3 regions of the Ectopseudomonas khazarica genome follow, and region 1 is predicted to be linked to each of the others. Evidence: riboswitches for the same ligand, from Rfam matches in the RefSeq annotation. Region 1 holds a riboswitch; each other region holds the start of a gene.
The links. Region 1 has a riboswitch for cobalamin ahead of cobG (precorrin-3B synthase). Riboswitches for the same ligand answer to the same signal wherever they lie in the genome.

Region 1 (7,239 bases):
ACAGGGAGATAAGGCAGAAGTCATGGCCCAGCGGCGCACCGGCCTTGGCGGCGGTGGCCAGGGCAGCCGAGACGCCCGGCAGCACCTCCAGTTCGACCCCGCGCCAGGCCTCGCTCTGCGGGCTTTCCAGCGCTTCCATCACGGCGGCGGCCATGGCGAACACGCCGGGGTCGCCCGAAGAGATCATCACCACCCGCCGGCCCGTGGCAGCCAGCTCGAAGGCATGGGCGGCGCGCTGCAGTTCCTCGCGGTTGTCGCTGGGGTGCAGGCGCTGGTCGGCGCGCAGCGGGCCGGCCATCTTCACGTAGGTGTCGTAGCCGAGCAGGTCTTCGGCCTCGTCCAGGGCGCGGCGCACGGCGGGGGTCATGTGCTCGGCGGCGCCAGGGCCGAGGCCGACCACGCTGAGGCGGCCACGACGCTGGCCAAGGCGTTCGACATCCAGCGGCTGCTCGGCCAGCAGCAGGCGCAGGCCGTCGCCGGCGAGCTGCCGGGCGGGCAGTTCTGCGCTTGCGCCGTGAATGAAGCGCAGCGGCAGGTTCAGCTCGCGCGCGGCTGCGTGCAGTTCGGCATCGGCCATCCGGGCCTTGTCCGCAAGCAGAGCGGCCAGGGCCTGTGGCGCCAGGTTGGCGGCGCTCAGCGCCCGGTGAATGCGTGCCGCCAGTTGGTCGTCGGTTCGCTCGACCAGCACGGCGACGCTGCGCGGATGGATCAGCAGCTCGTCGGGCTGCGCCGGGCGGGCCTGCTGGGTGATGTGGATAACCCGCTTCGCAGCGTTATCCACAGGCAGCTGGGCGGCCTCCAGCCAGGGCGCCTGGCCTTCGATGCGCACCGTTTCGCCGCCGAGCAGGTCGCTGACGAAGCGCTTGCCCTGTTGCAGGTCGGCCAGGGCGTAGCCGGCCGGCGGCTCCAGCAGGCAGGTGCCGAAGCGCAGCTCGCCGCTGGTGGTGATCGCCGGCGTGACCTCCAGGTGTGCAGCGATCTCGCGGGCCAGGCGATTGACCCCGGCCAGGCCACCGAGCAGTGGCACCACGGCGCTACCGTCTTCGGCGAGGGCCAGCACCGGTGGCTCGCTGCCCTTCTCCGCCAGCAGCGGGGCGAGGCTGCGGATGACGATGCCGGCGGCGCACAGCACCAGCAGCGGTTGCCCGGCCCGATAGAGCGCACGCAGGCTGTCGCCGAAGTCGTCGTAGTGACGCTCGGCAGCCTCGACCCGGCCGCGCAGGCCATGGATCAGCGCCTGTGGATAAAGCGTCTTGAGGCGTTGTGCAGTGGCCAGCGCGCTGCTGCCGAGGATGACGATGTTCATGCGGTAGATCCTGTAGCCCGGATGAAATCCGGGGTGTGTGTTTCCCGGATTGCATCCGGGCTACGTGCGAGCTGGGGGAGCGTGTAGGGTGGATGGCGCTTCACCCATCCACCGCCACGATGGTGGATGAAAAACGTCATCCACCCTACGAATCCAGGAGCGGCTGGGCCGCATTCCGCTCCCACAGGGAATCGATCACCCCCGCCATTTCTGGCCGGGCACCAGAATCATCGAGAAGTACGGCGAATCCATCGGCTCCACCTCGTCCAGCGCGACGATCTTCTGGCTGGCCATGGTCGCGCGCTCGACGTAATGGGCACGGTCGTCCAGGCCGAGCTTGCGCAGCACGCGGCGGACCTTGTCGAAGTTGCGCCCGAGCTTCATCACAACGGCGGCCTCGGCGTCGCGCAGGCGCTGTTCGAGTTCTTCCTCCGGCAGCACGCCGGAAAGCACGCTCAGGCTCTGGTTGCGGTACACCAGCGGCGTGCCCAGCACCGAGGCGCAGCCGAGCATGGAACACACACCAGGCACCACCTCGACGTCGTAGCGCTCGGCGAGGCGGTCGTGCAGGTACATGTAGGAACCGTAGAAGAACGGGTCGCCCTCGCAGATCACCGCCACGTCCTGGCCGGCGTCCAGCAGCTGGGCGATCTGTTCGGCGCAGGTGTCGTAGAAATCGGCGATCACATCCTCGTAGGACAGCGGTGCGGCGAGCTTCTCGGTGGTCACCGGGTAGACCAGCGGCAGGCGCTGCTGGGCGTCGTCCAGGTGCGCCTCGATGATGCCGAAGGCGTTGCCACCCTGGCCGGCGTTGTGTTTCGCCTTGGCCACGAAGTAGGCCACCACCGGCGCCGACTTGAGCAGGCGCAGCGCCTTGAGGGTGAGCAGCTCGGGGTCGCCGGGGCCGACGCCGAGACCAAGCAGACGACCGGCCATCACTCCACCTCCGAGGCCAGCGCGTTGACCGCGGCCACCGCCATGGCGCTGCCGCCGCGCCGACCGCGCACGATCACATAGGGCACGCCACGGCTGTCTGCGGCCAGGGCGTCCTTGGATTCGGCGGCGCCGATGAAGCCCACCGGCATGCCGATGATCAGCGCCGGTTTCGCGGCGCCGGCGTCGAGCATTTCCAGCAGGTAGAACAGCGCGGTGGGGGCGTTGCCGATCACCACCACGCTGCCCTCCAGGTGTTCGCGCCAGTGTTCCAGGGCCACCGCCGAGCGGGTGTTGCCGACCTCACGGGCGAGTTCGGGCACGCCGGCGTCGTGCAGGGTGCAGAGCACCGGATTGTTCGCCGGCAGGCGCGGGCGGGTGATGCCCTCGGCGACCATGCGCGCATCGCAGAGGATCGGCGCGCCGGCCAGCAGGGCTGCGCGGCCGGCGGCGCCAGCTCCGGGGGAGAAGCGCAGGTCCTCGACCACGTCGACCATGCCGCAGGCGTGGATCACCCGCACGGCGAGTTTCTCCAGGTCGGCGGGAATGCCGGACAGGTTGGCCTCGGCGCGAATGGTGGCGAAGGAGCGGCGGTAGATTTCCTGGCCGTCGCGGATGTAATCAAGCATCAGGGAGTCCTGCGGGAAGGTGGCGGGCGAACCAGGCGCCGGCCTCGTCGATGGTCATGGACGGCACCAGCAGGCGACCGAAGCCGGTCACCTCGGGGGTGCGTTGATAGAGCTGGTAGTGATCGGGCGTGCTGGCCAGCAGGGTGTAGGGCTGTACCCGCGCGCTGGCGCAACTGCGCGGGCAGGCGCTGAGGTGAGTCTGCGGGCGGGCGCCGTTGGCGCGCAGCAGCTCGGCCAGGTGCAGCGCGTGGTGCTTGCTGTCGGCCAGGCCACGGGCGCAGGCGGCCGATCCGGTGCAGGCGACCAGCCCGAGCAGTGGGTCGCCGGCCTCGTGCAGCAGGCCGAGTTCGCCCAGTGCGTTGCTCAGGGTTGCGGCCTCAGCCTGCGGCACGTTGCCCAGCAGCAGGCCCTGCCAGGGGGTCAGGCGCAGTTCACCGCCGGCATACCGCTCGCTCAGCTCGGCGAGGGCCAGCAGCTGTTCGGCGTGCAGGCGACCCAGCTGGGCCCCGGCGACGACCATGCACAGGCCGGCCCGGGCCTGTGGATAAATCCCTGCGGGCGCCCGCTCGACGCCTGCGGGCGTCTGCCAGTCGGCTGTTGGCGGCTGCAGGGGGAAGTCCAGGCGTGCCTGCAGGCGCTGCAGCAGTTCGCTGGCCGGGAGCTGCGCCAGCAGCTGGCGCATGCGTGATTGTTCGGGCGTGGCCAGTTCGAGGAACAGCAGCAGCAGCTGGTGCACCAGCTCGACCGCCTGCGCGGCTTCGATGCGCGCCAGCGGCGCGTCGCTGGGGCAGCCGGCCAGGCCCAGCAACAGGTGGCGTTCATCTGCGGCGGCCAGCCACAGGTCGTGCGGGTGTTCGCGCATCGCCAGGGCTTCGCCGCCATCCAGCTGCAGGGCGAACTTGGCTGACAGGGCATGCAGCGCCGGGGTGTCCTGCAGCAGATCGAGGAGTTGCCCGGCGAGCGGGCGAACGTCCATCCGTGCCTGCGGGTCGAGGCCAGCGGCAGGGCTGAGCAGGAGGTTGCGTACGTCGTCGGCGGCGGCCACGCGCGGACCGAGACCGGCAGCGAGCAGTGCGCCGATCAACGCGCTCTCCTGGCCGGGCAGCACGCCGCGAATCTGCAGGTTGCTGCGGTTGGTCAGCTCCAGGGTACCGCTGGCGTAGCGCCGGGCAGCCTCTCCGATCGCACGCGCCTGGGCACTGTGCAGCACGCCGCCAGGCAGCTTGACGCGGCAGATGCCGCCGTCCAGTGCGGGCACGATGCGCAGCAGGCCCGGACAGGCAGAAGCCCGAGGGGTTGGCAGTTCGGCGGTGAGGGGACAGTCGCGCACAGGGTTCACCAGCAACAACGACGCGGCGACCGGACCAGCGAAACCCGTCGAGAGGGTTTCATGGCATCGGTACACCCCGCCCGATGTTGGCACTCGCGACCAGCGTTCGTCGGCAGGTCTCCTGGCTGACAGGTCTTCATCCGCTACGGCCTTCCCGGTTGCCCAGTGGCGCATGTGCAGCGGACTCGCTGTTTACAGTTGCGGGGGCAGCTCGGTGGCGATGGTTGATCGCTCCGGATTCCCTCTTCGAGGCTGTCGACGATCCACTGCAGCAACGCCAGGCTCGGAAAGCCACCGGCGGCTGACGCATGCAGATCGTGAACAGACTCTTGGGCCCGTTTACAAGGGGCACCGACGAAGGCGCTATTATGCCCGCTTTGCGCGGCGTCGCGACACGCGCCCTGTCGGCTACTTGCGAGGAAGGTGGATGAAACCCTGGTTGACCCTGGTGGGTATCGGCGAAGACGGCTACCCCGGCCTGGGCAAGGCTGCGCGGCGGGCCCTGCTGGCGGCCACGCGTATCGTCGGTGCGCCGCGCCAGCTGGCGTTGCTGCCGCCGTGCATCGCTGGCGAGCGGGAACACTGGCCGAGCCCCTTCGACCTGCAGCCGTTGCTGGCGCGGCGCGGCGAGGCGGTATGCGTGCTGGCCAGCGGCGATCCGATGTTCTACGGCGTCGGGGCCAGCCTGACGCGGCAATTGGCGGCCGATGAGCTGCAGGTGTTGCCGGCTCCGTCATCGGTGTCGCTGGCGGCGGCGCGCCTGGGCTGGCCGCTGCAGGAGGTGGACGTGGTCTCGCTGGTCGGCCGGCCGCTGGCCACGCTCAATGCCCGCCTGTTTCCCGGTGTGCGCCTGCTGCTGTTGAGCGCCGACGGCGACACGCCTGCCCAGGTTGCCGCAGCGCTGTGCGCGCGCGGTTTCGCTGCCAGTCGCCTGACCCTGCTGGAGCACCTCGGCGGGCCCGAGGAGCGCCGTATCGATGGCCTGGCCGCGCAGTGGAGCCTGCCGCGCGCGGCCGATCTCAACCTGCTCGCCGTGGAGTGCCTGGCGGACGCCGGGACCCAGGTGCTGCCGCCGACCTGCGGCCTGCCTGACGATGCCTATCGGCATGACGGCCAGCTGACCAAGCGCGACGTGCGCGCCGTGACCCTGGCGCGCCTGGCGCCGCTGCCCGGCGAGCTGCTGTGGGACGTGGGCGCCGGCTGCGGCTCCATTGGCATCGAGTGGATGCGCGCCCATCCCGCCTGCCGCGCCATCGCCATCGAGGCCAACGAGGGCCGTCAGGCGCATATCCGGCACAACCGCGACGCCCTTGGTGTGCCCGCTCTGCAGCTGGTGGCCGGGCATGCGCCGGAGGCCCTGGACGGATTGCCGGCAGCGGATGCCATCTTCATCGGCGGCGGCGTCACCGTGCCGGGGCTGCTGGAACAGTGCTGGGCCGCGCTCAAACCGGGCGGGCGGCTGCTGGCCAACGCGGTGACGATCCAGAGCGAGGCGGCGCTGGTGGCCTTTCGCGAACGGCAGGGCGGCGAGCTGCTGCGCCTGACGGTGGCGCAGGCGCAACCGCTGGGCGGGTTCGATACCTGGCGGGCGGCGTTGCCGATCACCCTGCTGGCGGTACGCAAGCCGTGAGGCCGCGCATCCTGCTGCTGGGCGGCACCAGCGAGGCGCTGCGCCTGGCTCGTCAGCTGGGCCCCGAAACGCTGTACAGCCTGGCCGGCCTGGGCCGGGTACCGGACGACCTGCCCTGTCGCGTGCGGGTGGGCGGCTTCGGTGGTGCCGACGGGCTGGCCGCGTTCATCGCCGCCGAAGGCATCGAACTGCTGCTGGACCTGACCCATCCCTACGCCGCGCAGATCAGCGCCAACGCGGCACGGGCCGCCGTGCTCAGCGGTGTGCCCTGCTGGGCGCTGCGGCGCCCCGGTTGGCAACCTGCGGCCGGCGACGACTGGCGCGAAGTGGAGGGCTGGGACGGGCTCAGCCATGCCCTGGCACCCTTCCAGCGGCCATTCTTCACCTCCGGGCGCGAGCCGCTGGCGCATCTGCATGAGATTCCTGCGCACCAGCACTGGACGGTGCGTTGCCTGCAGAGCGAGCCGGCGCCGCCCCGCGCGGAGATCATCGGGGCTCGCGGGCCTTTCTCGCTGGACGAGGAGCGTGCCCTGTTCGCCCGTATCCGCTGCGACGTGCTGGTGAGCAAGAACAGCGGCAGCCAGGCGACCGAGCCGAAACTGCAGGTGGCGCGCGAGCTGGGTCTGCCGGTGCTGCTGTTGCGCCGGCCCGAGCCGGCGCCGGCAACGCGCAGTTTCTGCGACCTGCAGACGCTGCTCGAGGCGTTGCCGCGCTAGGTCGCCTTCACCAACAGGCCGTCACTCAGCCACTGGTGCAGCCAGCGTGCGGCCTGCACAGGGGCCTGCTCCCCCAGTTCCTGCAGGCTGTCGCACAGCTCGGCGAAGTTCAGCCCCTCACAGGCCATGGCCTGCAAGGCCTGCGCTTGCGCGGGGTCGAGGCTGCGATAGCGGGTGACCAGTTGCTCACGCCAGATCAGGCACGTCTCGGCGTGCTCCAGGGCATGACTGCCCGGGAATGCCTGCTCGTGCTTGAGGGCACGCCACAGCTCCAGGCTGTTGTGCTGCAGGGTCAGCCATTGCACGCTCGGTTGCAGCGCCACGCGCAGCAGCGGCCAGTCCTGTGCCGCCAGCTGCGCCAGGTGTTCGGCACGCAGCAGCTCGGCATCGTGGGCGTCGAAGGCCAGGGTGAAGGCCCATTCCAGGCGCGCCAGTTCGGCCAGCGGTGCAGCCTGCTCGGCGACCAGGTGCTGCTCGATGAAGCCGGCCAGGTTGGCGCCCAGCCAGCGCAGGCTGAAGTGCGCCGAGGGATGGGCGTCGAGGTAGTCGCGGCCGAGGCGCTCAAAGTCGTCGTCGCCGAGCCAGGCGTGGATCGCCGCGTAGTCGCCCTGCAGGGCTTCGAGCAGGCGTGCGCGATAGGCGTTGTGATAGATCGCCAGGCCCTGTTCGGCGCTCAGTGCGGCGCTGCCGAGCAG
Region 2 (7,239 bases), 2.0 Mb from region 1:
GTCGTGGTGATCACCGGCGGCACCGGTTTCACTGGGCGTGACAGTACTCCCGAGGCCGTCGCCTGTCTGCTGGACAAGCAGGTCGATGGTTTTGGCGAGCTGTTCCGGCAGATATCCGTGGCCGATATCGGCACCTCCACCATCCAGTCGCGCGCGCTGGCCGGCCTGGCCAACGGTACGCTGGTCTGTTGCCTGCCGGGTTCGACCAACGCCTGTCGTACCGCATGGGACGGCATCCTCGCCGAGCAGCTGGATGCGCGTCATCGTCCGTGCAACTTCGTGCCGCACCTGAAAGAGGTCGGCGCCTGCGAGACTCGCGGATGAGTGCTGGCGACAAGCCCGGCCTGCTGCCCATGGAGGCGGCACTGGAGCGCCTTCTGGCGCTGGCCGACGCGGCGCCGGTGGAACAGATCGAGTCGGTCGCGCTGGCCGAGGCGGATGGCCGCGTGCTGGCCGAGCCGCTGATCGCGGCGCTGGATCTGCCACCCTGGGCCAACAGCGCCATGGACGGCTATGCCCTGTGCCTGGCCGACTGGAACGGCCAGGCGCTGCCCGTGAGTCAACGCATTCAGGCCGGGTCGGCGCCCGCGCCGCTGCAGCCGGGCAGCTGTGCGCGGATCTTCACCGGTGCGCCGCTGCCGCAGGGCGCCGACACGGTGGAAATGCAGGAGAACGTCGACCTGGACGATGCCGGGCGGGCCGTGTTCCGCGAAACGCTGAGGGTCGGCCAGAACGTGCGTGCGCAAGGTCAGGAGACGCGCAGGGGCGAGTGCGTGCTGCCGCCAGGCACCCGCCTGGGGCCCGTCGAACTGGGGCTGGCGGCATCGCTTGGCGTGGCGCAACTGCCGGTGCGCCGGCGTCTGCGCGTGGCGGTGCTCTCCACCGGCGATGAACTGGTGGAGCCAGGCCAGGCACTGGGGCCGGGGCAGATCTACAACAGCAACCGACGCCTGTTGATCGCCTGGTTGCAGCGCCTGGGCTGTGCGGTGACCGACGCCGGGATTCTGCCGGACGACCTGCCGCGTACCCGCGCGGCGCTGGCTGCCCTGGGCGAGGTCGACCTGATCCTGTCCACCGGTGGCGTTTCCGTCGGGGAGGCTGACTTCCTCGGCCTGGCCCTGCGCGAGGCGGGCGAGCTGGCGCTGTGGAAGCTGGCGATCAAGCCGGGCAAGCCGCTGACCTTCGGTCATTACCAGGGCGTGCCGGTAATTGGTCTGCCGGGCAATCCGGCCTCGACGCTGGTCACCTTCGGCCTGCTCGCACGCCCCTACATGCTGCGCCGCCTTGGCGTTCAGCGGGTCGAGCCGCTGGGCTTCCCGCTGCCGGCGGGCTTCACCTGGAGCAAGCCGGGCATGCGCCGCGAGTACCTGCGGGCGCGGTTGGAGCACGGCCGGGTGGTGCCTTACGCCAATCAGAGTTCCGGCGTGCTGCGCAGTGCGGCCTGGGCCGAGGGCCTGGCGGAAGTCATGGAGGGCAGCACCCTCGCCGAAGGGGACATGCTGCGTTTCATCCCGCTGAGCGAGATTCTGGGCTGAGCGACACGCGCCCGGCCATTGCCTGGCTGGGCGCGTTAGATGGTGTGGCGAGACTACGGAGTCACAATTGCAACGATAGAATTTGCAAATGGGTCATATAGAGGGCATAGTCGCGCACTTAATATGAATTCCCTCGACACGGTCGTGCCCATGCTGAAGCGCTTCGCACCCCTCGTGCCTGTTGCACTCACCCTGTTTCTCGCCGCCTGCGCGGGCCATGCGCCGCAGCCGCAGAGCGGCGAAACCTCGGCCCGGCCCGCCGCCCCTGTACAGGCTCAGCAGAGCGAGCCGGCAGAGGATGACGTCGCCGCACTGGTCGACGACAAACCCTATGAAATGCCGCAGTTGGCCGACAGCCTGCTCGATCTCGGGCGTTCGCTGATCGGCACCCGCTATCGCTACGGCGGCACCTCGGTGCAGTCCGGTTTCGATTGCAGCGGCTTCGTCGGCTACCTGTTCCGCGAGGAAGTGGGTCTGGAGCTGCCGCGCTCCACCCGCGAGCTGATCAAGCTGGATGCGCCCAAGGTGGCGCGTGCCGACCTGGAGCCGGGTGACCTGATCCTGTTCAACAACCGGGGTCGTGGTCGCGTCAGCCATGCCGGCATCTACCTGGGCGATGACCAGTTCATCCACTCCAGCAGCAGCCGCAGCGGTGGCGTGCGCATCGACAGCCTGGACGACAGCTACTGGAAGCGCAGCTACATGGAGGCCAAGCGCGTGCTGGCGCTGGCTTCGACAGAAGACGAACAGGCCTCGGCCAAGGCCCATCCCTGAGGGGACGGCGTAACCGCAGGGTTGCGCCACCACGCCCGAGGCGGCAGAGTAGAGCCTGTCCAGGCTCAGGATCGCCTCGCTCATGCCCGTCACGACCCGTGTTGCCCTCGTTTCCCTCGCGCTGCTGCTGAGTGCCTGCAGCAGCCACGCTCCCGCTCCCCAGCCCGTCTACATACCGCCAAGCGCTTCCTCGGCCTATCAGGGCGGAACCGAGGATGTCCTGTTTCGTGCGCTCGGCCTGGTCGGTACGCCTTACCGTTATGGCGGCAACACACCCGAGGGCGGCTTCGATTGCAGTGGCCTGATCGGCTATGTCTACCGCGACGCCGCCGGTATCAGCCTGCCTCGCTCGACGCGTGAGCTCAGTGCCATGCGCACCCCGGATGTCCGTCGTGATGCCCTGCAAAGTGGCGACCTGGTGTTCTTCGCCACCAGCGGCGGGCGCAGCGTCAGTCACGCCGGCATCTATGTCGGCGAGGGTCGCTTCGTGCATGCGCCGTCCAGCGGCGGCACCGTGCGCCTGGACAGCCTCGACAACGTCTACTGGCAGCGTGTCTATCTCGATGCCAAGCGGGTCATCACGCCGGAGCTGGCGCACAACCCCTGACCCCTGCCGATGGCCGATCCCATTCGTCTGCCGCCGCAGCCTGAAGCGTGCGAGCTTTGCGCTCGCCCTGTGGCCTTGACGCGCCATCATCTGATTCCCCGGGCGCTGCATGACAAGGCCTACGTACAGAAACGCTATCCCCGGCATGAGCGCATCAGCGCCACGCTGTGGGTCTGTCGCGCCTGCCATAACCAGATTCACCGCCTGTTCAGCGAAAAGGAGCTGGCACTGACCTATAACACTCGGGAAGCGTTGCTGGGCGACGAGCGCTTGCGCACCTTCGTCGAGTGGTTGGCGCGCAAGCCGGCAGGCTTCACGCCCAGGCACTGAGCAGCTTCGGCGTTGACGCGCAGGGTGGCCAGCCTCTACTCTGCGCGCCTTGCTTCAGGTGCCCTGAATCGCCGCCAGCGGCGGTCGAGAGGGTGAAACAGGGAAGCCGGTTCCAATGCCGGCGCTGCCCCCGCAACGGTAGGTGAGTCGTACGCCGCCATAGGCCACTGTGCAGTGCACGGGAAGGCGCGGCGTTGAACCTTTGGTTCGCTCACGAGCCCGGAGACCGGCCTGTCGCAGTTTCACGGCATCGCGGAGGGCGTTGTCCGGCCAGCGCTCCGGTTGCACCGGGGCGTTCGTGTTTTCTGTCTTCCGCATGCCCGACCAGCCATTGGCGCCTGGATGGGACGTGCGCATCGTCGTCTCTTCTTCTGGTTGCCGTTCGCGCCGCGCACGACCTTGCCGGCGCGTGATGTACAGGAGCAGAGCATGAGCGAGTCCGTCGAACGTGATGAGCGCCACAAGGCGCGCATGCAGCGCAAGAAAGCCCTGATCGACGAGAAGATCGCCCAGGCCCAGGACGAGTACGGTCTGCTGCTGGTGCACAGCGGCAACGGCAAGGGCAAGAGCAGCAGCGCCTTCGGCATGGTCGCCCGGGCCCTCGGGCATGGCATCAGGGTCGGCGTGGTGCAGTTCATCAAGGGCGCAGCCAGCACCGGGGAGGAAACCTTCTTCCGCCGTTTCCCCGAGGAAGTCAGCTACCACGTGATGGGCGAGGGGTTCACCTGGGAGACCCAGGACCGTCAGCGTGACATCGCCAAGGCGCAGGACGCCTGGAACGTGGCGCGGCGCCTGCTCGCCGACGAGTCCGTCGGCCTGGTGGTGCTGGACGAGCTGAACATCGCCCTCAAGCACGGTTATCTCGACCTGCCCACGGTACTGGCCGATATCGAAGCCCGGCCACTGCTGCAGCATGTAGTGGTGACGGGGCGGGGCGCCTTGCCGGAGATGATCGAGGCCGCCGATACGGTCACCGAGATGAACCTGGTCAAGCATGCGTTCAAGGCCGGGGTGAAGGCGCAGAAGGGCATCGAATTCTGATGAGCGCACGTCAATGTCCGGCGCTGTTGATCGCCGCGCCGGCCTCCGGTCAGGGCAAGACCACCGTCACCGCTGCGCTGGCGCGCCTGCATACGCGCCAGGGGCGGCGGGTGCGGGTGTTCAAGTGCGGCCCGGACTTCCTCGACCCGATGATCCATGCCCGTGCCAGCGGCGCGCCGGTGTACCAGCTCGACCTGGCCATGGTCGGCGAGGCCGAGAGTCGCCGCCTGTTGTGGCAGGCCGCTGGCGAAGCCGACCTGATCCTGATCGAAGGGGTGATGGGCCTGTTCGACGGCAAGCCCTCGGCGGCCGACCTGGCGCGTCACTTCGGCGTAGCGGTGCTGGCGGTGATCGATGGCGCCGCCATGGCGCAGACCTTCGGCGCGCTGGCCCATGGCCTGGCCACCTTCCAACCGGACCTGCCGTTTGCCGGCGTGCTCGGCAACCGCGTCGCCAGCACGCGCCACGGCGAGATCCTGCGTGATGCCCTGCCGGAGACGATCCGCTGGTTCGGTGCCCTGCCACGCAGTGCGGCGGTGGAACTGCCCAGCCGCCACCTGGGGTTGGTGCAGGCGGCCGAACTGGCCGACCTCGATGCCCGGCTGGATGCCGCCGCTGATGCCCTGGCGGCCAGTGCCGACGTCGATCTGCCGCCATCAGTGAGCTTCGCCGCACCAGTGATCGATGAGCCAGGCTCCCTGCTTGCCGGCGTGCGCATCGGCGTAGCGCGGGACGCGGCATTCGCCTTCCTCTACCAGGCCAACCTCGACCTGTTGCAGGCCCTGGGCGCCGAGCTGCGCTACTTCTCGCCGCTCGCCGACAGCGCCTTGCCCGAGGTGGACAGCCTCTACCTGCCAGGTGGCTACCCCGAGCTGTACCTGGCCGAGCTGGAAGCCAACCAGGCCATGGCGGCGGCGATTCGTGCCCATCACCAGGCCGGCAAGCCGCTGCTCGCCGAATGCGGCGGCATGCTCTACCTGCTCGACGAGCTGCATGACAAGCAGGGCGCCAGTGGCCGCATGCTCGGCCTGCTTGCCGGCAGCGCGACCCTGCAGCCGCGCCTGACCGCGCTGGCGTTGCAGGAAGTCGAGCTGGCGGAAGGCCTGCTGCGTGGCCACACCTATCACCACTCACGACTGGACAGCCCGCTCACGCCGCACGCGCAGGCGCGCTGCCCGAACGGCAAGCCGGTGGCCGAGGCGGTCTATCGGCTCGGCCGGCTCACCGCCAGCTACATCCATTTCTACCTGCCATCCAATCCGGAGGCGGCCGCCGCGCTGTTGCGTCCATGAGCGATCACGCCTTCTCTGCGCTGGAGCGTGCGGCGGTGTACCGCGCCATTGGCGAGCGCCGTGACATGCGCCACTTCGCCGGTGGCCAGGTGCCGCCCGAGGTGCTGGCACGCCTGCTGGAGGCCGCGCACCACGCGCCCAGCGTCGGCCTGATGCAGCCCTGGCGCTTCCTGCGCATCAGCGATCCGCAGCTGCGCCAGCAGGCGCATGAGCTGGTGGAGGCGGAGCGGGTGCGTACCGCCGAAGCCCTGGGCGAGCGCTCGGACGCGTTCATGCGCCTGAAGGTCGAGGGCATTCGTGACTGTGCCGAGCTGCTCGCGGTGGCGCTGATGGACGGCCGCGAGAAGCACATCTTCGGGCGGCGCACCTTGCCGGAGATGGACATGGCCTCGGTCGCCTGCGCCATTCAGAACCTGTGGCTGGCGGCACGCGCCGAAGGCCTGGGGCTGGGCTGGGTGTCGCTGTTCGATCCCGTTGCGCTGGCCGAGCTGCTGGGCATGCCCGCAGGCAGCAAGCCGGTCGCGCTGCTGTGCCTGGGGCCGGTCGAGGCGTTCTATGAAAAGCCCATGCTGGTGGAGCAGGGCTGGGCGACGCCGCGACCACTGGCGGAGCTGTTGTTCGAGAACCGTTGGGGTGTCCGTGGTGACTGAGCGATGAGCCTGGCCCTGATCACCTGCGCGGGCGTCGCCCTGGATGCCGCCCTGGGCGAGCCGCGCCGGGCGCATCCGCTGGTTGCCTTCGGGCGCCTGGCCAGCCGCCTCGAACAGCGTTTCAATCCGGCCGGCGGCGGCTGGCGCAGTCACGGTGTCACGGCCTGGTGCCTGGCGGTGCTGCCGTTGACACTGCTCACCTGGCTGCTGACCCAGGTGACCTCCCTGACCTGGGCGGTGGATATCTTCGCGCTGTACTTCGCCCTCGGGCTGCGCAGCCTGTACGAGCATGCGCGGCCGGTGGCGCAGGCGCTGCGCCTGGGTAACCTGCCGCTCGCGCGTGAACGCGTCGGCTGGATGGTCAGCCGCAACACCGCCGCGCTGGATGCGACGGGCGTGGCGCGCGCCGGTACCGAATCGGTCCTGGAGAATGGTTCCGACGCAGTCTTCGCCGCCCTGTTCTGGTTCATCGTCGCGGGGGCACCCGGCGTCGTGCTGTATCGCCTGAGCAATACGCTCGATGCCATGTGGGGCTATCGCAACGAGCGCTTCGAGCGTTTCGGCTGGGCCGCCGCGAAGATCGACGACGTCCTCAACTACATCCCGGCGCGCCTGGTGGCGCTGACCTATGCACTGCTCGGCAACGTGGCCCTGGCGCTGCGCTGCTGGCGTCGACAGGCGCCGATGTGGGACAGTCCCAATGCTGGCCCGGTGATGGCGTCGGGGGCCGGCAGCCTGGGCGTCAGCCTGGGTGGTGCGGCGGAGTATCACGGCGAGGTGCACGAGCGTCCACGACTGGGCGAGGGGCCGGCTCCGCGAGCGCGAGATATCGAGCGGGCGATGAATCGGGTCGTTGCCGGCGTAGCGCTGTGGCTGCTGTGCCTGACGCTGTGGGAGGTAGGGATTGCTTGAGCATGGTGGTCGGCTGCGCGCCGCGGCGCAGCGTTACGGGATTGCCCTGGAAGACTGGCTGGACCTGTCGACCGGTGTGGCGCCCTACGGCTGGGAGC
Region 3 (7,239 bases), 800 kb from region 1:
ACCTGGCGGACCTGCTCGACGCCGACAGCTTCATCGAATACGGCGCCATGGCCCTCGCCGCCCAGCGCCGCCGGCGTTCGCCCGAAGAGCTGCTGGAACTGAGCCCGGCCGACGGCCTGGTTGCCGGCATCGGCACCGTGGGCGCAGAACGCTTCGGCAGCGAGGCCGCACGCTGCATGGCCATCGCCTACGACTACACGGTGTTCGCCGGCACCCAGGGGGTGATGAATCACAAGAAGACCGACCGCATGCTGGCGCTGGCCGAACAATGGCGCCTGCCCGTGGTGCTGTTCGCCGAAGGCGGCGGCGGCCGCCCGGGCGATACCGATTTCGTCGGCGTGGCCGGGCTGGACTGCCACACCTTCGTCGCCATGGCCAAGCTCTCCGGCCTGGTGCCGACGGTAGGGGTCGTGTCCGGGCGCTGCTTCGCCGGCAACGCCGCGTTGCTCGGCTGCTGCGACGTGATCATCGCGACGCGCAATGCCAGCATCGGCATGGCCGGCCCGGCGATGATCGAAGGCGGCGGCCTGGGCAGTTTCAAACCCGAGCAGGTCGGCCCGAGCAGCGTGCAGGGTCCCAACGGGGTGATCGACGTGCTGGTGGAAGACGAAGCCGAGGCGGTCGCCGTGGCCAGACAGTACCTGGGCTACTTCCAGGGAGCGCTGAGCGACTGGCACGCCAGCGATAACCGCGAACTGCGCCACGTGATCCCGGAAAACCGCCTGCGCGTGTACGACATGCGCCAGGTCATCGAACGGCTCGCCGACCAGCACAGCGTGCTGGAACTGCGCCGCCAGTTCGCCCCCGGGCTGATCACCGCGCTGATCCGCATCGAGGGCAAGCCCTTCGGCCTGATCGCCAACAACCCCGCACACCTGGGCGGCGCCATCGACGCCGTGGCCGGCGACAAGGCCGCGCGCTTCCTGCAGCTGTGCGAGGCGCATGACCTGCCCGTGGTATCGCTGTGCGACACCCCCGGTTTCATGGTCGGCCCGGAAGCGGAGAAGCAGGCCACGGTACGCCATGTCTCGCGCCTGTTCGTCAGCGCCGCCAGCCTCACGGTGCCCTTCTTCACCCTGGTGCTGCGCAAGGGCTACGGCCTCGGCGCCCAGGCCATGGCGGCCGGCAGCTTCCACTCGCCGCTGTTCACCGCCGCCTGGCCCAGTGCCGAGTTCGGCGCCATGGGTCTGGAGGGTGCCGTGCGCCTGGGTTTCGCCAAGGAGCTGGCCGCCCAGCCGGACGAGGCCGCACGCCAGGCCCTGTTCGACAAGCTGGTGGCCAAGGCCTACGACAACGGCAAGGCCCTGAACATGGCCAGCTACCTGGAGATCGATGCCGTGATCGATCCGGCCGACAGCCGCGCCTGGCTGCTGCGTGGCCTCAATGCGGCGCCGCGCCCACCCCGGCGTGAGGGCAAGAAGCGTCCCTTCATCGACACCTGGTAAACACCCATGCACATCGAACATCGTCTGCTCGCCGTGAACGGCATCGAACTCAGCCTGTACAGCGCCGGTCCCGAGCACGGCCGGCCGGTGTGGCTGCTGCACGGTTTTCCCGAATGCTGGTACGCCTGGCACCCGCAGATCGAGGCGCTGGCCAGCGCCGGCTATCGCGTGTTCGCCCCGGAGATGCGCGGCTATGGCGCCAGCAGCGCGCCGAGCGATACCGCAGCCTACGACCTGCTCAGCCTGTGCGGCGACATCCAGGCGGCCATGGACCGGCTCGGCCAGCGCGAGGTCGCTGTGGTCGGCCATGACTGGGGCGCGCCGGTGGCCTGGCATCTGGCCCTGCTCGAGCCGCAACGGGTCAGGGCCCTGGGCGCACTGTCGGTGCCCTTCGGCGGCCGGCCGAAACGCCCGGCCATCGAGATGATGCGCGAGGCCTACGCCGGACGCTTCCACTACATCCTCTACTTCCAGCAGCCGGGGCTGGCCGAGGCCGAACTGGACGCGGACATCGGCCGCAGCCTGCGCCTGCTGCTCGGCGGCCTGGGCGATGCCCTGCTGGCAACGGACAAACCGGCCGATGCGCGGCTGTTCGACGGCATGCCGGCCGACATCCCGCTGCCGCCCTGGTGCAGCGAGGCGACGTTCGCCCACTACCTGCGCACCTTCGAACGCCACGGCTTTCGCGGCGCGCTGAACTGGTACCGCAACTTCGAGCGCAACTGGCAACGCACCGAGCATCTGGCCGCACTTCAGGTGACGCAGCCAACGCTGTTCCTGCTCGGCGAGCACGACCCGGTCGGCCGTTTCGAGGCACCGACGCTCAAGCGCATGGGCGACAAGGTGCCGCACCTGGAGCGCCACGACCTGCCGGGCGCCGGCCACTGGCTGCAGGCCGAGTGCGGCGAGCGGGTGAGCGAACTGCTGCTGGCGTTTCTCGCGCGGCACTACCGCTGACGGCGATCTGGTCAGCGGATTGGGCTGTTTTCCTGGCATCAGGTAAACTGCCGCATCTTTTACACCTATAACGATTCGCCTGATGCCGACCACTTTCCACGAGATCCCCCGCGAGCGCCCGCTGACGCCCTTGCTGGACAGCGCCAATACGCCGGACGAACTGCGTCGCCTGGCCGAAGCGGACCTGGAAACCCTCGCCGACGAGCTGCGCCAGTACCTGCTCTACAGCGTCGGCCAGAGTGGCGGTCACTTCGGTGCCGGCCTCGGCGTGATCGAACTGACCATCGCCCTGCACTACGTCTTCGATACGCCCGACGACCGCCTGGTGTGGGACGTCGGCCATCAGGCCTATCCGCACAAGATCCTCACTGGTCGCCGTGAGCGCATGGGCACGCTGCGCCAGCGTGACGGCCTGGCCGCCTTCCCGCGTCGCAGCGAGAGCGAGTACGACACCTTCGGCGTCGGCCACTCCAGCACCAGCATCAGCGCCGCCCTCGGCATGGCCATCGCCGCCCGCCTGAAGGGCGAGAAGCGCAAGAGCGTGGCGGTGATCGGCGATGGCGCCCTGACCGCCGGCATGGCCTTCGAAGCGCTCAACCATGCCACCGACGTCGGCGCCAACATGCTGGTGATCCTCAACGACAACGACATGTCGATCTCCAAGAACGTCGGCGGCCTGTCCAACTACCTGGCCAAGATCATCTCCAGCCGCACCTACGCCAGCATGCGCGAAGGCAGCAAGAAGATGCTCTCGCGCCTGCCCGGTGCCTGGGAAATCGCGCGCAAGGTCGAGGAGCACGCCAAGGGCATGCTGGTGCCCGGCACCCTGTTCGAGGAGCTGGGCTGGAACTACGTCGGCCCCATCGACGGCCACGACCTGCCGACCCTGCTGGCCACCCTGCGCAACATGCGCGACCTGGACGGCCCGCAGTTCCTCCACGTGGTGACCAAGAAGGGCAAGGGCTTCGCGCCGGCCGAGGCCGACCCGATCGGCTATCACGCCATCACCAAGCTGGAGCCGGTGACGCCGCCGGCCGCAGCACTCTCCAGCCCGAAGCGGCCGAGCGGCCCGAAGTACTCCAACGTGTTCGGCCAGTGGCTGTGCGACATGGCCGAGGCCGATGAGCGCCTGGTCGGCATTACCCCGGCGATGAAGGAAGGCTCCGACCTGGTGGCCTTCAGCGAGCGTTTCCCCGAGCGCTACTTCGATGTCGCCATCGCCGAACAGCATGCCGTGACCCTGGCGGCCGGCATGGCCTGCGAGGGCGCCAAGCCGGTGGTGGCGATCTACTCCACCTTCCTCCAGCGCGCCTATGACCAGCTGATCCATGACGTGGCCGTGCAACACCTCGACGTGCTGTTCGCCATCGACCGCGCCGGCCTGGTCGGCGAAGACGGCCCGACCCATGCCGGTAGCTTCGACCTGTCGTACCTGCGCTGCATCCCCGGCATGCTGGTGATGACGCCGAGCGACGAGAACGAGATGCGCCGCATGCTCACCACCGGCCACCTGTTCGACGGCCCGGCAGCCGTGCGCTACCCGCGTGGCACCGGCCCCAACGCCCCGCTCGATGCGGGCCTCGAACCGCTGGAAATCGGCAAGGCCGTGGTCCGTCGCCAGGGCAAGCGCGTCGCCCTGCTGGCCTTCGGCGTGCAACTGGCCGAAGCCCTGCGGGTTGGCGAGACGCTGGACGCCAGCGTGGTCGACATGCGCTTCGTCAAACCGCTGGACGAAGCCCTGCTGCGTGAGCTGGCCGACAGCCATGAGCTGCTGGTGACCCTCGAGGAAAACGCCGTGATGGGCGGTGCCGGCAGCGCGGTCAGCGAATTCTTCGCCGCCGAGAACCGCCAGGTGTCGATGCTGCACCTCGGCCTGCCGGACTACTACGTCGAGCATGCCAAGCCCAGCCAGATGCTCGCCGAGTGCGGCCTGGACGATGCCGGCATCGAACGCGCGGTGCGCGAACGCCTGAACCTGCTCTGAGCATGAGCCCCGCTCATCGCCGCATGAGCCGGGCTTGCTTGTCATGCCGCTGCGCGCGCACTAAGGTGCGCGCACTTCATGTTCCGCCAGGGTGCGCTGCGCAAGCGGCGTCAGCAAGCCGTTGAAAAAACGCCAACGCAGGTAGTTTTCAACGGTCTGCTGAACGGGAAGTCGGTGCGCTCTCCATGAGCAATCCCGACGCTGCCCCCGCAACGGTAATCGACTGCAAGCATCACGCTTGTCCCTATCCAACCGCCACTGGGAGCCCCCGGGAAGGCGGATAGGGGTCGAGAGCCCGGAGACCGGCCAAGGCGGATCGACTGGTGTTGCGGAGGGCAGCACGGTCAAGCGCCGCCCACGCGCTGGCTGCTGTCCTCCTCGAAAGTCTGCCGACCTTGAGGAAATCATCATGAGAGCGTCTCGCCTGGCCCTGGCCATTGCCGTCCTGCCTGGCCTGTCACTGGCCAGCGAACCCTACGTGGCCGAGCCCCTGGTCATCACCTCGGGCCGCATGCCCGAACCACAAGCCCAGGCCACGGCGGCCAGCACCGTGTTCGAGCGAGCGGATATCGAGCGTTTGCAGGTCAGCAGCGTTGCAGAGCTGCTGCAGCGCGTTCCCGGTCTTAGCGTCGTCCGCACTGGCGGTACTGGCAGCCAGACGGGCGTGTTTCTGCGCGGCACCAGCACGGCACAAACGCTGGTGCTGGTCGATGGCCAACGCATCGCCGCGGCATCCAGTGGTACCAGCAGCCTGGAATTTCTCGCCCCCGAGCAGATCGAGCGTATCGAGGTCGTGCGTGGCGCCCGTTCGGCACTCTACGGCTCCGATGCCATCGGTGGGGTGATACAGATTTTCACGCGCAAGGGCGATGACCAGGGGCTCGCCCCTTACGTGCGCCTGGCAGCCGGCAGCGACAGTACCTACCAGCGCAGCCTTGGTCTTTCCGGTGGCGATGAGCGCACCCGCTTTCACCTGGGCGCTGCACTGGACGAGACGGCCGGTATCGACGCGACCCGCGACGGTTTCGGCGCCAATGGCGACGACGATGCCTACCGCAACCGCTCACTGAGCCTGAGTCTGTCGCACCGCTTCGATGACAGCCTGCAGATCGGTTTCAACCTGCTCGACCAGCGTGGCCAGGTGGAGTACGACGATGTCTTCAGCGGCTCGCTGCCGACTACCGACTACCTGCTCAGCAGTGCTTCCGGCTTCATCGACGCACAGCTCAGCGATAGCTGGAGCAGTCGCCTGGAGCTGGGCCACAGCGAAGACAAACGCGATAGCGGCAATGATCAACCGGGTGGTTCAGTCAGCCAGTTCAACACATACCGTGACGCCGCCAACTGGCTGAACACGCTGACACTCACCGAGAACCATCAGTTGCTGCTGGGCTTGGACTGGTACGAGGATCGAGCCCAGGGCACCACGGACTTCGTCGAGGATTCGCGCTGGAACCGCGCAGCCTTCATCCAGCATCGTTATAGCGGGGAAAACTTTTCCACCGAGATCGGCTTGCGCCATGACGACAACCAGCAGTTCGGCGACGAAAACACCTGGAATGCGGCACTGACTCTGCCGCTGGGCAACGCCCACGATCTGATTCTGTCGTATAGCGAAGGCTTCCGCGCGCCAACCTTCAATGACCTGTATTACCCGGACTTCTGCTTCGGCAGCATGTGTTTCCCCAGCGCTAACCCCGAGCTCACCCCGGAACGCTCCAGGAGCTACGAACTGCAATGGCGCAGCCGGTACAGCGACACAGGCTCGCTGCAGGCCTCCGTTTACCGAACCGAGATCGAAGATGCCATCGTTCTGGACGAGAACTTCATTCCGCAGAACGTCCAGACTGCCCGGATCAATGGTTTCGAGGCCGCAGTGCAGCAGGAACTGTTCGGCTGGCAAGGCAACCTGGCCCTGGCCCTGATCGACCCGCGCGATCGCGACAGCGGTCATACCCTGCAACGTCGCGCCAAACGCACGCTGACGCTGGATATCGACCGCCGCTTCGGTGACGTGTCGATTGGCGCTGGCTGGCGTGCGCTCAGTGGTCGTTACGACGATGCCGAGAACCAGATCAGGATGAGCGGCTACGGCCTGCTCAGCCTGCGCGCAGCCTGGCAGGCCACCCAGGAACTGGGGCTGAGCCTGAAGCTGGATAACCTGCTGGACCGGGACTACGCAGAAGCCACGTACAGCACGCCCAACGGGCGCTTCGGCTACAACAGTGCCGGACGCACCGCACTGTTCGCCGTAACCTGGACGCCGCAGATCTGATGTCGATGCACTGCTCGCGTAGGGTGGGTTAGCGGCGCCGAACGCCTATCTGGCAAGCGCCGATGAACGGGAGCGCCGCGTAACCCACCAGCGATGGAACGCATGGCAGCGGTGGTGGGTTAGCGCCACATCGAGCGCAACCCACGCCAGCAACATCCACAGGCGGCCAAGCCTGCCTGCGAAAGCACTGCACGTCCCGTGGCACTAACGCGCCCCGGCCATCCGCTCGCACAACTGCTCGATCGCCCCGAGCATCTGCAGACTGGGCCGTTCCAGGCCCTTGTCCGGCACCGTCCATACCTGGCCCTGGCGCACGGCATGCAGCTGCGGCCAGGCCTGCCAGGCGCTCAGTTCGGCATTGCTGCCGCCCAGGATGATGTCCGGATCGCGCGCCAGCACGGCCTCCACGCTGACCTGTGGCGCAGGCTGCGGCAGCTCGGCGAAGAGGTTCCGTGCGCCGCACACCTGCAGCGCATCGCCGATCAACTGTTCGCCACCGATGGTGTACAGCGGCTGATGCCAGATCTGATAGAACACCGCCAGCGGTCGTTCGCGCCGATAGCGCTGACGCAGCGCCG

Region 2: it holds a riboswitch for cobalamin, as region 1 does, so the genes downstream of both, cobO (cob(I)yrinic acid a,c-diamide adenosyltransferase) here and cobG (precorrin-3B synthase) in region 1, are expected to answer to the same signal.
Region 3: it holds a riboswitch for cobalamin, as region 1 does, so the genes downstream of both, JLK41_RS21325 (TonB-dependent receptor domain-containing protein) here and cobG (precorrin-3B synthase) in region 1, are expected to answer to the same signal.

The regions. Positions count from the first base shown of each region.
Region 1 covers NZ_CP068551.1:5,330,007-5,337,245, reverse strand. The annotation lists gene cobJ (precorrin-3B C(17)-methyltransferase) at 1-1,306, opposite strand, end outside; gene JLK41_RS25080 (precorrin-2 C(20)-methyltransferase) at 1,502-2,242, opposite strand; gene JLK41_RS25075 (precorrin-8X methylmutase) at 2,242-2,868, opposite strand; gene cobG (precorrin-3B synthase) at 2,861-4,198, opposite strand; cobalamin riboswitch at 4,293-4,473, opposite strand; gene cbiE (precorrin-6y C5,15-methyltransferase (decarboxylating) subunit CbiE) at 4,626-5,828, shown strand; gene JLK41_RS25060 (cobalt-precorrin-6A reductase) at 5,825-6,544, shown strand; gene JLK41_RS25055 (HvfC/BufC N-terminal domain-containing protein) at 6,541-7,239, opposite strand, start outside.
Region 2 covers NZ_CP068551.1:1,992,998-2,000,236, forward strand. The annotation lists gene moaB (molybdenum cofactor biosynthesis protein B) at 1-324, shown strand, start outside; gene JLK41_RS09455 (molybdopterin molybdotransferase MoeA) at 321-1,535, shown strand; gene JLK41_RS09460 (C40 family peptidase) at 1,686-2,309, shown strand; gene JLK41_RS09465 (C40 family peptidase) at 2,392-2,916, shown strand; gene JLK41_RS09470 (hypothetical protein) at 2,926-3,246, shown strand; cobalamin riboswitch at 3,286-3,495, shown strand; gene cobO (cob(I)yrinic acid a,c-diamide adenosyltransferase) at 3,676-4,287, shown strand; gene JLK41_RS09480 (cobyrinic acid a,c-diamide synthase CobB) at 4,287-5,579, shown strand; gene bluB (5,6-dimethylbenzimidazole synthase) at 5,576-6,229, shown strand; gene cbiB (adenosylcobinamide-phosphate synthase CbiB) at 6,233-7,141, shown strand; gene cobD (threonine-phosphate decarboxylase CobD) at 7,134-7,239, shown strand, end outside.
Region 3 covers NZ_CP068551.1:4,526,465-4,533,703, forward strand. The annotation lists gene JLK41_RS21310 (acetyl-CoA carboxylase family protein) at 1-1,445, shown strand, start outside; gene JLK41_RS21315 (alpha/beta fold hydrolase) at 1,452-2,402, shown strand; gene dxs (1-deoxy-D-xylulose-5-phosphate synthase) at 2,485-4,386, shown strand; cobalamin riboswitch at 4,509-4,711, shown strand; gene JLK41_RS21325 (TonB-dependent receptor domain-containing protein) at 4,796-6,661, shown strand; gene JLK41_RS21330 (cobalamin-binding protein) at 6,866-7,239, opposite strand, start outside.